Regions from separate parts of the Stenotrophomonas sp. YJH_SMC_12-1 genome, predicted to be linked through region 1. Evidence: predicted binding sites of a transcription regulator. Region 1 holds the regulator's gene; the other holds the start of a gene.
The links. The regulator HrcA, encoded in region 1, represses chaperone genes, less so after heat shock. The targets are predictions, from matches to a motif close to TTNGCACTCNNNNNNNNNGAGTGCNAA.
Positions count from the first base shown of each region.

Region 2: a site for HrcA is predicted at 2,272-2,298, ahead of AC5P8Y_RS11085 (co-chaperone GroES). Genes of this name have one in related genera too.

Region 1 covers NZ_JCAFUD010000006.1:263,708-268,127, forward strand. The annotation lists gene dnaK (molecular chaperone DnaK) at 1-1,265, opposite strand, end outside; gene grpE (nucleotide exchange factor GrpE) at 1,448-1,963, opposite strand; gene hrcA (heat-inducible transcriptional repressor HrcA) at 2,027-3,091, opposite strand; gene recN (DNA repair protein RecN) at 3,208-4,420, shown strand, end outside.
Region 2 covers NZ_JCAFUD010000005.1:165,358-169,777, forward strand. The annotation lists gene cutA (divalent-cation tolerance protein CutA) at 1-173, opposite strand, end outside; gene AC5P8Y_RS11080 (endonuclease) at 242-2,032, opposite strand; gene AC5P8Y_RS11085 (co-chaperone GroES) at 2,345-2,632, shown strand; gene groL (chaperonin GroEL) at 2,714-4,363, shown strand.

The DNA of each region.
Region 1 (4,420 bases):
GTCGGGATGGTGGTGTTCTTCTCGATGATCTTGGTGAACACGCCGCCCATGGTCTCGATGCCCAGCGACAGCGGGGTCACGTCCAGCAGCAGCACGTCCTTGACGTCGCCGCCCAGCACGCCGCCCTGGATCGCCGCACCCAGTGCCACGGCTTCGTCCGGGTTGACGTCCTTGCGCGGTTCCTTGCCGAAGAACTCGGTCACCGCCTGCTGCACCTTCGGCATGCGGGTCTGGCCGCCGACCAGGATCACTTCGCTGATGTCGCTCGAACGCAGGCCGGCATCGTTCAGGGCGACGCGGCACGGCTCGATCGACTTCTTGATCAGGTCGTCCACCAGGGCTTCCAGCTTGGCGCGGGTCAGCTTGATGTTCAGGTGCTTCGGACCCGACGCGTCAGCGGTGACGTACGGCAGGTTCACTTCGGTCTGCTGGGCGCTGGACAGCTCGATCTTGGCGCGCTCGGCAGCATCCTTCAGGCGCTGCAGGGCCAGCGGATCCTTGCGCAGGTCGATGCCCTGGTCCTTGTTGAACTCTTCAACCAGGTACTCGATGACGCGGTTGTCGAAGTCTTCGCCACCCAGGAAGGTGTCGCCGTTGGTGGCCAGCACTTCGAACTGCTTTTCACCGTCGACGTTGGCGATCTCGATCACCGAGACGTCGAAGGTGCCGCCGCCCAGGTCGTACACCACGATCTTGCGATCCTTGTTGTCGCCCTTGTCCAGGCCATAGGCCAGCGCGGCCGCGGTCGGCTCGTTGATGATGCGCTTGACGTCCAGGCCGGCGATGCGGCCGGCGTCCTTGGTTGCCTGGCGCTGGCTGTCGTTGAAGTAGGCCGGCACGGTGATGACCGCTTCGGTGACCTTCTCACCGAGGAAGTCCTCGGCGGTCTTCTTCATCTTTTCCAGCACCTTGGCCGAGATTTCCTGCGGGGCCATCTTCTTGCCGTCGCTGGTGGCCACCCAGGCGTCGCCATTGTCATGGGCCAGGATGCTGTACGGGACGTGCGCGATGTCCTTCTGCACTTCGGCGTCGGTGAACTTGCGGCCGATCAGGCGCTTCACCGCGTAGAAGGTGTTCTTCGGGTTGGTCACGGCCTGGCGCTTGGCCGAGGCACCGACCAGGACTTCGCCGTCCTTGGTGTAGGCGACGATCGACGGGGTGGTGCGATCGCCTTCCGAATTCTCGATGACGCGGGCCTTGCCGCCGTCCATGATCGCCACGCACGAGTTGGTGGTGCCGAGGTCGATACCAATGATCTTGCCCATGGGGGAGACTCCTGAGGATGCTTGTTGGTGTCAGTCCGGCCGTTCGGCCGGTGGATGAATACGATGTGGGGGAGGCTCGTGGAACATTCAAGCCATCTCCCGAACGCTGTGTTCAGCGCCTGGAAAACCTTGCCAGGCATGGCCTGGCACAACCGGGACCGGGCAAAGCCCGGCCTGGTCCATCAATCGGCGGCCACCACCACCAGCGCCGGCCGCAGCAGGCGCTCGTTGAGCAGGTAGCCCTTCTGGAACACGGTCACCACGCTGCCCGGGGCGGCGCCCGGCGTCGGCACCTGGCTGATGGCCTGGTGGTGTTCCGGGTTGAACGGCTGGCCGATCGGGTCCAGCAGGACCAGTCCGTTGTCGGCGGCCACCTTCAGCAGCTGCTTGTAGGTCAGCTCCAGGCCTTCGCGCAGCGGGTGCGGGTCGTCGCCGGCGGCCTTCAGGCCGGCATCCAGGCTGTCGAACACGGGGAGCAGATCGCCCAGCAGCTTCTCGTTGGCGAACTTGCGGGCCTGTTCGATGTCACGGGCAACGCGCTTGCGCTGGTTCTCCAGGTCGGCGCGCTCACGCAGGGCATCGGCCTTGACCTGTTCGATTTCGGCGCGCAGGCGCTCGACTTCGTCGTTGACGCCGGCGGTGGCGGCCGCATCGGCGGCACTCTGCTGGGATTCGATATCTGGCTGTTCGTGGTTCATGTCTGGGTCCCTGGCGGTCAATCTCCGCCTCCACCCACCCTAGTGTGGGCGGGATGCTGCGTTTCAAGCGTCGGATGTTCCCGGCGGGCGGCCGGCTGGCGAAAACGCCGCGCCCAGTACATCGGCGGTAGCCTGGACCAGCGGGATCACGCGGTCGTAGGCCATCCGCTTGGGGCCGATCACCCCCAGCACGCCCAGCACCTGGCCATTGGCCGTGTAGGGGGCAGTGACCAGCGAGACGCCCTGCAGCGGCATCATCCCGGTCTCCTCGCCGATGAAGATGCGCACGCCGGGCGCCTGGATGGTCCGCTCCAGCAGCTGCAGGATCTCGCGCTTGCTGGAGAACAGCTCGAACAGCTCGCGCAGGCGCTCCAGGTCGGACAGGTCCTGCACCCCCATCAAGCGGGTCTGGCCCGCCACCAGCATGTCGTCGGCCGCCGGCTGCAGGGCCTGCTCGGCCAGCTCGATGCTGTGCGCCAGCAGCTGTTCCAGCTCGGAACGGGCATCGCGCAGTTCCAGCAGCAGGCGGGTGCGGATCTCGGCCATCGGCAGGCCGGCGAAATGGGCATTGAGGTAGTTCGCGACCTGCTCCAGCTGGCCCGGCGCGAACTCCTGCCGGGTCTCGATGACGCGGTTCTGCACCTCGTTGTCGGCAAACACCAGGATCGCCAGCACCCGGCGCCCGTCCAGCGCCACGAAGTCGATCTGGCGGAAGGCGAACTGCTCGCGTCGCGGCGCGCTGACCACGCCGACGAAGTGGCTCATCGCCGACAACAGCTCCGAGGCACTGCCGAGCAGGGCCTGGGTGCTGCCGCCGCCAGCCAGTTCCTGGCGCAGCCGGGCCAGTTCGCCCTCGCCCGGCGGCTGCATCTGCAGCAGGCTGTCGACGAAGACCCGGTAGCCATGTGCGGTCGGGACGCGCCCGGCGGAGGTGTGCGGCGAGGCCAGCAGCCCCAGGTCTTCCAGGTCACCCAGGATGTTGCGGATGGTGGCCGGACTGACCTCCAGCCCGGCCACGCGCGCCAGCGTCTGCGAGCCGACCGGCTCGCCGTCCTGGATGTAACGCGCGATCAGCGTGCGCAGCAGATGGCGCGCACGCGGGGCAAGCTGGTCGGGAGAACCGTGCATGGAATCAACCTGTGAGACACGGACACTAGATAATGGCGGCGCATCACCTTGGCAAGTCATTGGACCTCCCTCGCCCGCGTGCTAGCGTTGCGCGGCTGCTGATACCCCCCTTACCCATGCTCAGACATCTTTCGATCAAGGATTTCGCCGTCGTCCGCGCCACCGAACTGGAGTTCGGGCCAGGCATGACCGTGGTTTCAGGCGAGACCGGCGCCGGCAAGTCACTGATGGTCGACGCGCTGGGCTTCCTGTCCGGCCTGCGCGCCGACAGCGGCGTGGTCCGCCACGGCGCCGCGCGCGCCGAGCTTTCGGCCGAGTTTGCGCTGGAGCAGCTGCAGGCTGCACGCCAGTGGCTGGCCGACAACGAGCTGGACGACGAGGAGCAGTGCCAGCTGCGCCGGGTCATCCGCGCCGATGGCGGTTCGCGGGCCTGGATCAACGGCCGCCCGGTGACCCTGGCGCAGCTGGGCGACCTGGCCTCGCTGCTGGTGGAGATCCACGGACAGCACGAACAGCAGGCCCTGCTGACGCGCCCGTCGCAGCTGGCCCTGCTCGACGCCTATGCGCGCAACGAGAACGAACGCCGCCAGGTGCGACGCGCCGCCGCGGCCTGGCAGGCATTGGTCGATGAATCGCTGGCGCTGTCGCAACAGGGCGACGTCAGTGACCGGATCGGCTTCCTGGAGCACCAGCTGCGCGAGCTGGACCGTGAAGACCTGGAGCCGGAGTCGATTGCCGCACTCGGCGCCAGCCACCGCCGCCAGGCCCATGCCAGCGCCCTGCTGAGCGCCTGCCAGGTCGCCAGCAACCAGCTCAACGGCGACGACGGCAGCTCCGCGCTGGACCTGCTGCAGCAGGTGCGCCACGAGCTGTCGCGCCTGATCGAGCACGACCCGCGCCTGGGCGAGGTGGATGGCCTGATCGAGAACGCTTCGATCCAGCTGCACGAAGCCCTGTCGCTGCTGGATCGGGTGCATGACGACCTCGACGCCGACCCCGAACAGTTCGAGGAGAACGAGCGCCGCCTCGGCCGTCTGCACGACCTGGCCCGCAAGCACCGCGTGCCGATGGACGAGCTGGGTGCGCAGCGCGAGCGCATGCACGCCGAAGTGGAACAGCTGCGCGGCGCCGACGAACGCCTGCAGCGCCTGGCCGGCGAGATCGACAAGGCCGCCGCCGCCTGGCGCGCACAGGCCGAAGTGCTGACCGCCAGCCGTCGCAGCGCTGCTGCCGAGCTGTCGGCCACCACCACTGGCATCATCGCCGAGCTGGGCATGGGCGGCGGCCGGTTCCTGATCGAGCTGGAACCGCAGGACGCCGGCAAGCCCG
Region 2 (4,420 bases), on a different contig from region 1:
AGCTCGGCGTCGGTGGTCACCTCGCCCTGCCAGCGGTAGGTCGACTGCGCGCCATCGAGGCGGGTCACGCACGCGGCCAGGCGCTCGCCAACCAGCGTGTGCGCGATGCGCTCGGCGCTGGCCCGGTCCGGGCAGGTGGTCAACAGCAGCAGGACGGGATCGACGGTCGACATGACCGTCGAGTATAGGGCCGCCGCCGGGTCAGGACCCGGCGGCGGCCGTGGACCGCTGCGTTGCGCGGTCAGTTGGCCAGCTGGCAGGTGGCCGGCTTGGCCGAGGTGAACAGGCCAGGGGTCGCCCACTCGGGGTGGTCGATGAACGGGTTGCGGTTGCCCTGGAAGCTGTAGATCACGTCATTGCGCGCACGCTCGGCATCATCCGGCGGATCGGACAGGTGCCAGTCGATCAGCGTCGACAGTAGGCCCATGTAGGCCGGTGAGCTGCTGGTCTTGACGATCCTGCTGCGGTCGTCGGTCAGCTCCAGGTCCGGCTCGGACTGGCCAGTGGCTGCATCCTTGCCGCCCTCGTAGCGGATCGCCATGTACATCACCGCACGCGCCATGTCGCCCTTGCGCTTGCCCCACACCTCGAACGTGCCGGTGTTGCCGTCCGGCGTGCGCACCCAGTTGGAGTTGCCCGGATAGCCACCACTGCCGCCACCCTGGCCGTTGTTGGCCTCGGTGGCGCGCTCGCCGCAGCTGGCGTCGCACTTGCCGAACGGCTTGTTGCCACGGTCGGCGTTCCACTGTGCATCGGTCAGGTACAGCATGTGGGTGTCGGTATACGGCGCGTACGGCAGGCCCTTGTCACCCGTGGTGGTGGCAAAACCCAGCGAGTTCGGCCAGGTGTGCTCGCGGTTGTACTTCAGGCCACTGCCGCTGCCAGCGCGATCGGTCACCTTGGCGTAGCTGCGGTTGCGATACGCGTCGAGGATGCGGTTCGGGTTGTTCGGGTCCTCGTCTGCGATCTCCAGGATGGTCCAGGTACTGGTGCCCGAGCCGCTGTACGGGTAGGCGGTGTGGCCCTTGATTGTCGCGTGCAGCGAGCAGCGCAGCTGGCTCGGGCTGGAGGTGTTGACCTTGGAGTAGTAGCCGGCCGGCACACCCGGGTTGCCCGGGTCCGGATTGCCGCCGGTGCTGGCCACGGTGAAGGCGATGCGGCTGTCGGCCGCCGGGTGTGCGCCCTGCAGGTCGGTGATGCGCGCGGCGCGGATGTCGAAGCGGCAGGCTTCACCGGCCACCAGCGCGGTGTTGGTGGACAGCTTCACGCTGCGCCCGCTGGCCGGGAAGGTCAGCGGCACGCTGCCGGAGGTACCGCAGCTCAGCGCGAAGGCGCCGCTGGCGAGGTTCACGGTTTCGCTGAACACCACTTCCAGATCGGCGGCGGCCGGGAAGGTGCTGCTGCCCTGCGCCGGGGTGGTGGTGGACACCGACGGCGGCGTGTTCGGGCCCGGGGTGCCGCCGCCACTGAAGGTCTGGCCGTTGTTGCAGCTGCCGAAGGTCTGCCTGGCCGACTCGGCCCAGGTGAAGTGGGCGTACTGGCTGCCGCTGCCGGTCAGCTGCAACGAGGTGCCGGGGGCCGTGCTGTTGGTCTCGGCCACCGGAATGTTCTGGCTGGTCATGCCGGCGGCAGGGCCACCGGAGGCGGTGATGGCGCCCTCGTAGCTGAGGAACTGGACCACCTTGCCGCTGGCGTCGACCAGGGCGATGCCGTCGTTCGGGCCGTTCTGGATGCCGTTGGTCGGGTAGTTGACCACGGCGATGCTGGCGCTGCCGCAACCGGCGGCGGTGCCGGCAGGGACCGGGTTGTTGGCGTAGACCGTGGCGGCCGAAGGATTGCTGCCGTTGTAGAGGTAGAGGCGGTAGCCGGACAGGTCTTCACCTGCGGTAGCGACCACTTCGATGGCTTCGCCGACGTCACCGGCGGCGGTGCTGTCGTCGTAGTGCAGTTCGTTGATGAAGACCTCGGCCTGGGCCGGCGCCGCGGCCAGTGCCAGCAGGCAGGCGGCGGCAAGCGGGGACAGCAATCGCATCGACTACTCCTTGTGATTGGGAATGCGTGACCGAGCCTAAGGCCGATCCAGTGACACTTTGTCGTAAATGAACGTCAGATATCTGACAGTGCGACGCTTGTCACCGAAATTGTCCAGGACCGACGCCTTGGCCGAGGCGCGCGGGTGGAAAAAATTTTTTCATTCCGCCCTTGAAAGGGGGCGGCGGGGCTCCATCTCTGCCCTGCTCCCGACGTTGTCGGGTTTCTTCACGTGCGGTTCTGGCACTCGCCTGGGGTGAGTGCTAACATCGCCGGACTTTTTTAGACCAATCAATCACTTAAGAGGTCTCCTATGAGCATCAAGCCGCTGCACGACCGCGTTGTGGTCAAGCCGATCGAAGCCGACGAAATCTCCGCCGGTGGCATCGTCATCCCCGACTCGGCCAAGGAAAAGTCCACCAAGGGTGAGGTCGTGGCCGTCGGCCCGGGCAAGCCGCTGGACAACGGCAACGTGCGCGCGCCGTCGCTGAAGGTCGGCGACAAGGTCATCTATGGCCAGTACGCCGGCAGCTCGTACAAGAGCGAAGGCGTCGAATACAAGGTCCTGCGCGAAGACGACGTGCTCGCCGTCATCGGCTGAGCCTCGGCGCGACCTGTTTCAACCTGATCCCAAACTCCCAGCCGCCGGGCATCGTCCGGCGCTACCAATGAGGTAAATGCAATGGCTGCCAAGGATATTCGTTTCGGTGAAGACGCCCGTTCGCGCATGGTGCGCGGCGTCAACGTTCTCGCCAATGCCGTCAAGGCCACCCTGGGCCCGAAGGGCCGCAACGTCGTGCTGGAAAAGAGCTTCGGCGCCCCGACCATCACCAAGGACGGCGTCTCCGTCGCCAAGGAAATCGAACTGGCTGACAAGTTCGAGAACATGGGCGCGCAGATGGTGAAGGAAGTTGCTTCGCGCACCAACGACGATGCCGGCGACGGCACCACCACCGCCACCGTGCTGGCCCAGGCCCTGATCCGCGAAGGCGCCAAGGCCGTTGCCGCCGGCATGAACCCGATGGACCTCAAGCGCGGTATCGACAAGGCCGTTTCGGCCGCCGTCGCCGAGCTGAAGAACATTTCCAAGCCGACCGCCGACGACAAGGCGATCGCCCAGGTCGGTACCATCTCGGCCAACTCGGACGAGTCGATCGGCCAGATCATCGCTGACGCGATGAAGGAAGTCGGCAAGGAAGGCGTCATCACCGTTGAAGAAGGCTCGGGCCTGGACAACGAGCTGGACGTGGTCAAGGGCATGCAGTTCGACCGCGGCTACCTGTCGCCGTACTTCATCAACAACCAGCAGTCGCAGACCGCTGACCTGGATGACCCGTTCATCCTGCTGCACGACAAGAAGATCTCCAACGTCCGTGACCTGCTGCCGGTGCTGGAAGGCGTCGCCAAGGCCGGCAAGCCGCTGCTGATCGTGGCCGAGGAAGTTGAAGGCGAAGCGCTGGCCACCCTGGTCGTCAACACCATCCGTGGCATCGTCAAGGTCGTGGCCGTCAAGGCCCCGGGCTTCGGCGACCGTCGCAAGGCGATGCTGGAAGACATGGCCGTGCTGACCGGCGGCACCGTGATCTCCGAAGAAGTCGGCCTGTCGCTGGAGAAGGCCACCATCAAGGACCTGGGTCGCGCCAAGAAGGTGCAGGTCTCCAAGGAGAACACCACCATCATCGACGGCGTCGGCGACAAGGCCAACGTTGATGCACGCGTGGCGCAGATCAAGACCCAGATCCAGGACACCTCCTCGGATTACGACCGCGAGAAGCTGCAGGAACGCGTGGCCAAGCTGGCCGGCGGTGTTGCCGTGATCAAGGTCGGCGCCTCGACCGAAATCGAAATGAAGGAAAAGAAGGATCGCGTCGACGACGCCCTGCACGCCACCCGTGCGGCCGTTGAAGAAGGCGTGGTTCCGGGCGGCGGCGTTGCCCTGGTCCGCGCGATCACCGCGCTGGCCGGCCTGAAGGGCGCCAACGAAGACCAGAACCACGGCATCCAGATTGCCCTGCGTGCGATGGAAGCCCCGCTGCGCGAGATCGTTGCCAACGCCGGTGACGAGCCGTCGGTCATCATCAACAAGGTCAAGGAAGGCACCGGCAGCTTCGGCTACAACGCCGCCACCGGCGAGTTCGGCGACATGCTGCAGTTCGGCATCCTGGACCCGACCAAGGTGACCCGTTCGGCGCTGCAGAACGCGGCCTCGATCGCTGGCCTGATGATCACCACCGAAGCCATGGTTGCCGAAGCTCCGAAGAAGGACGAGCCGGCCATGGGCGGCGCCGGTGGCATGGGCGGCATGGGTGGCATGGGCGGCATGGACTTCTAAGGCCCACGCCCGCGTCGGACGTTGCCGGCCCTGGCCGGCGCGTCTCCCCGATGCACG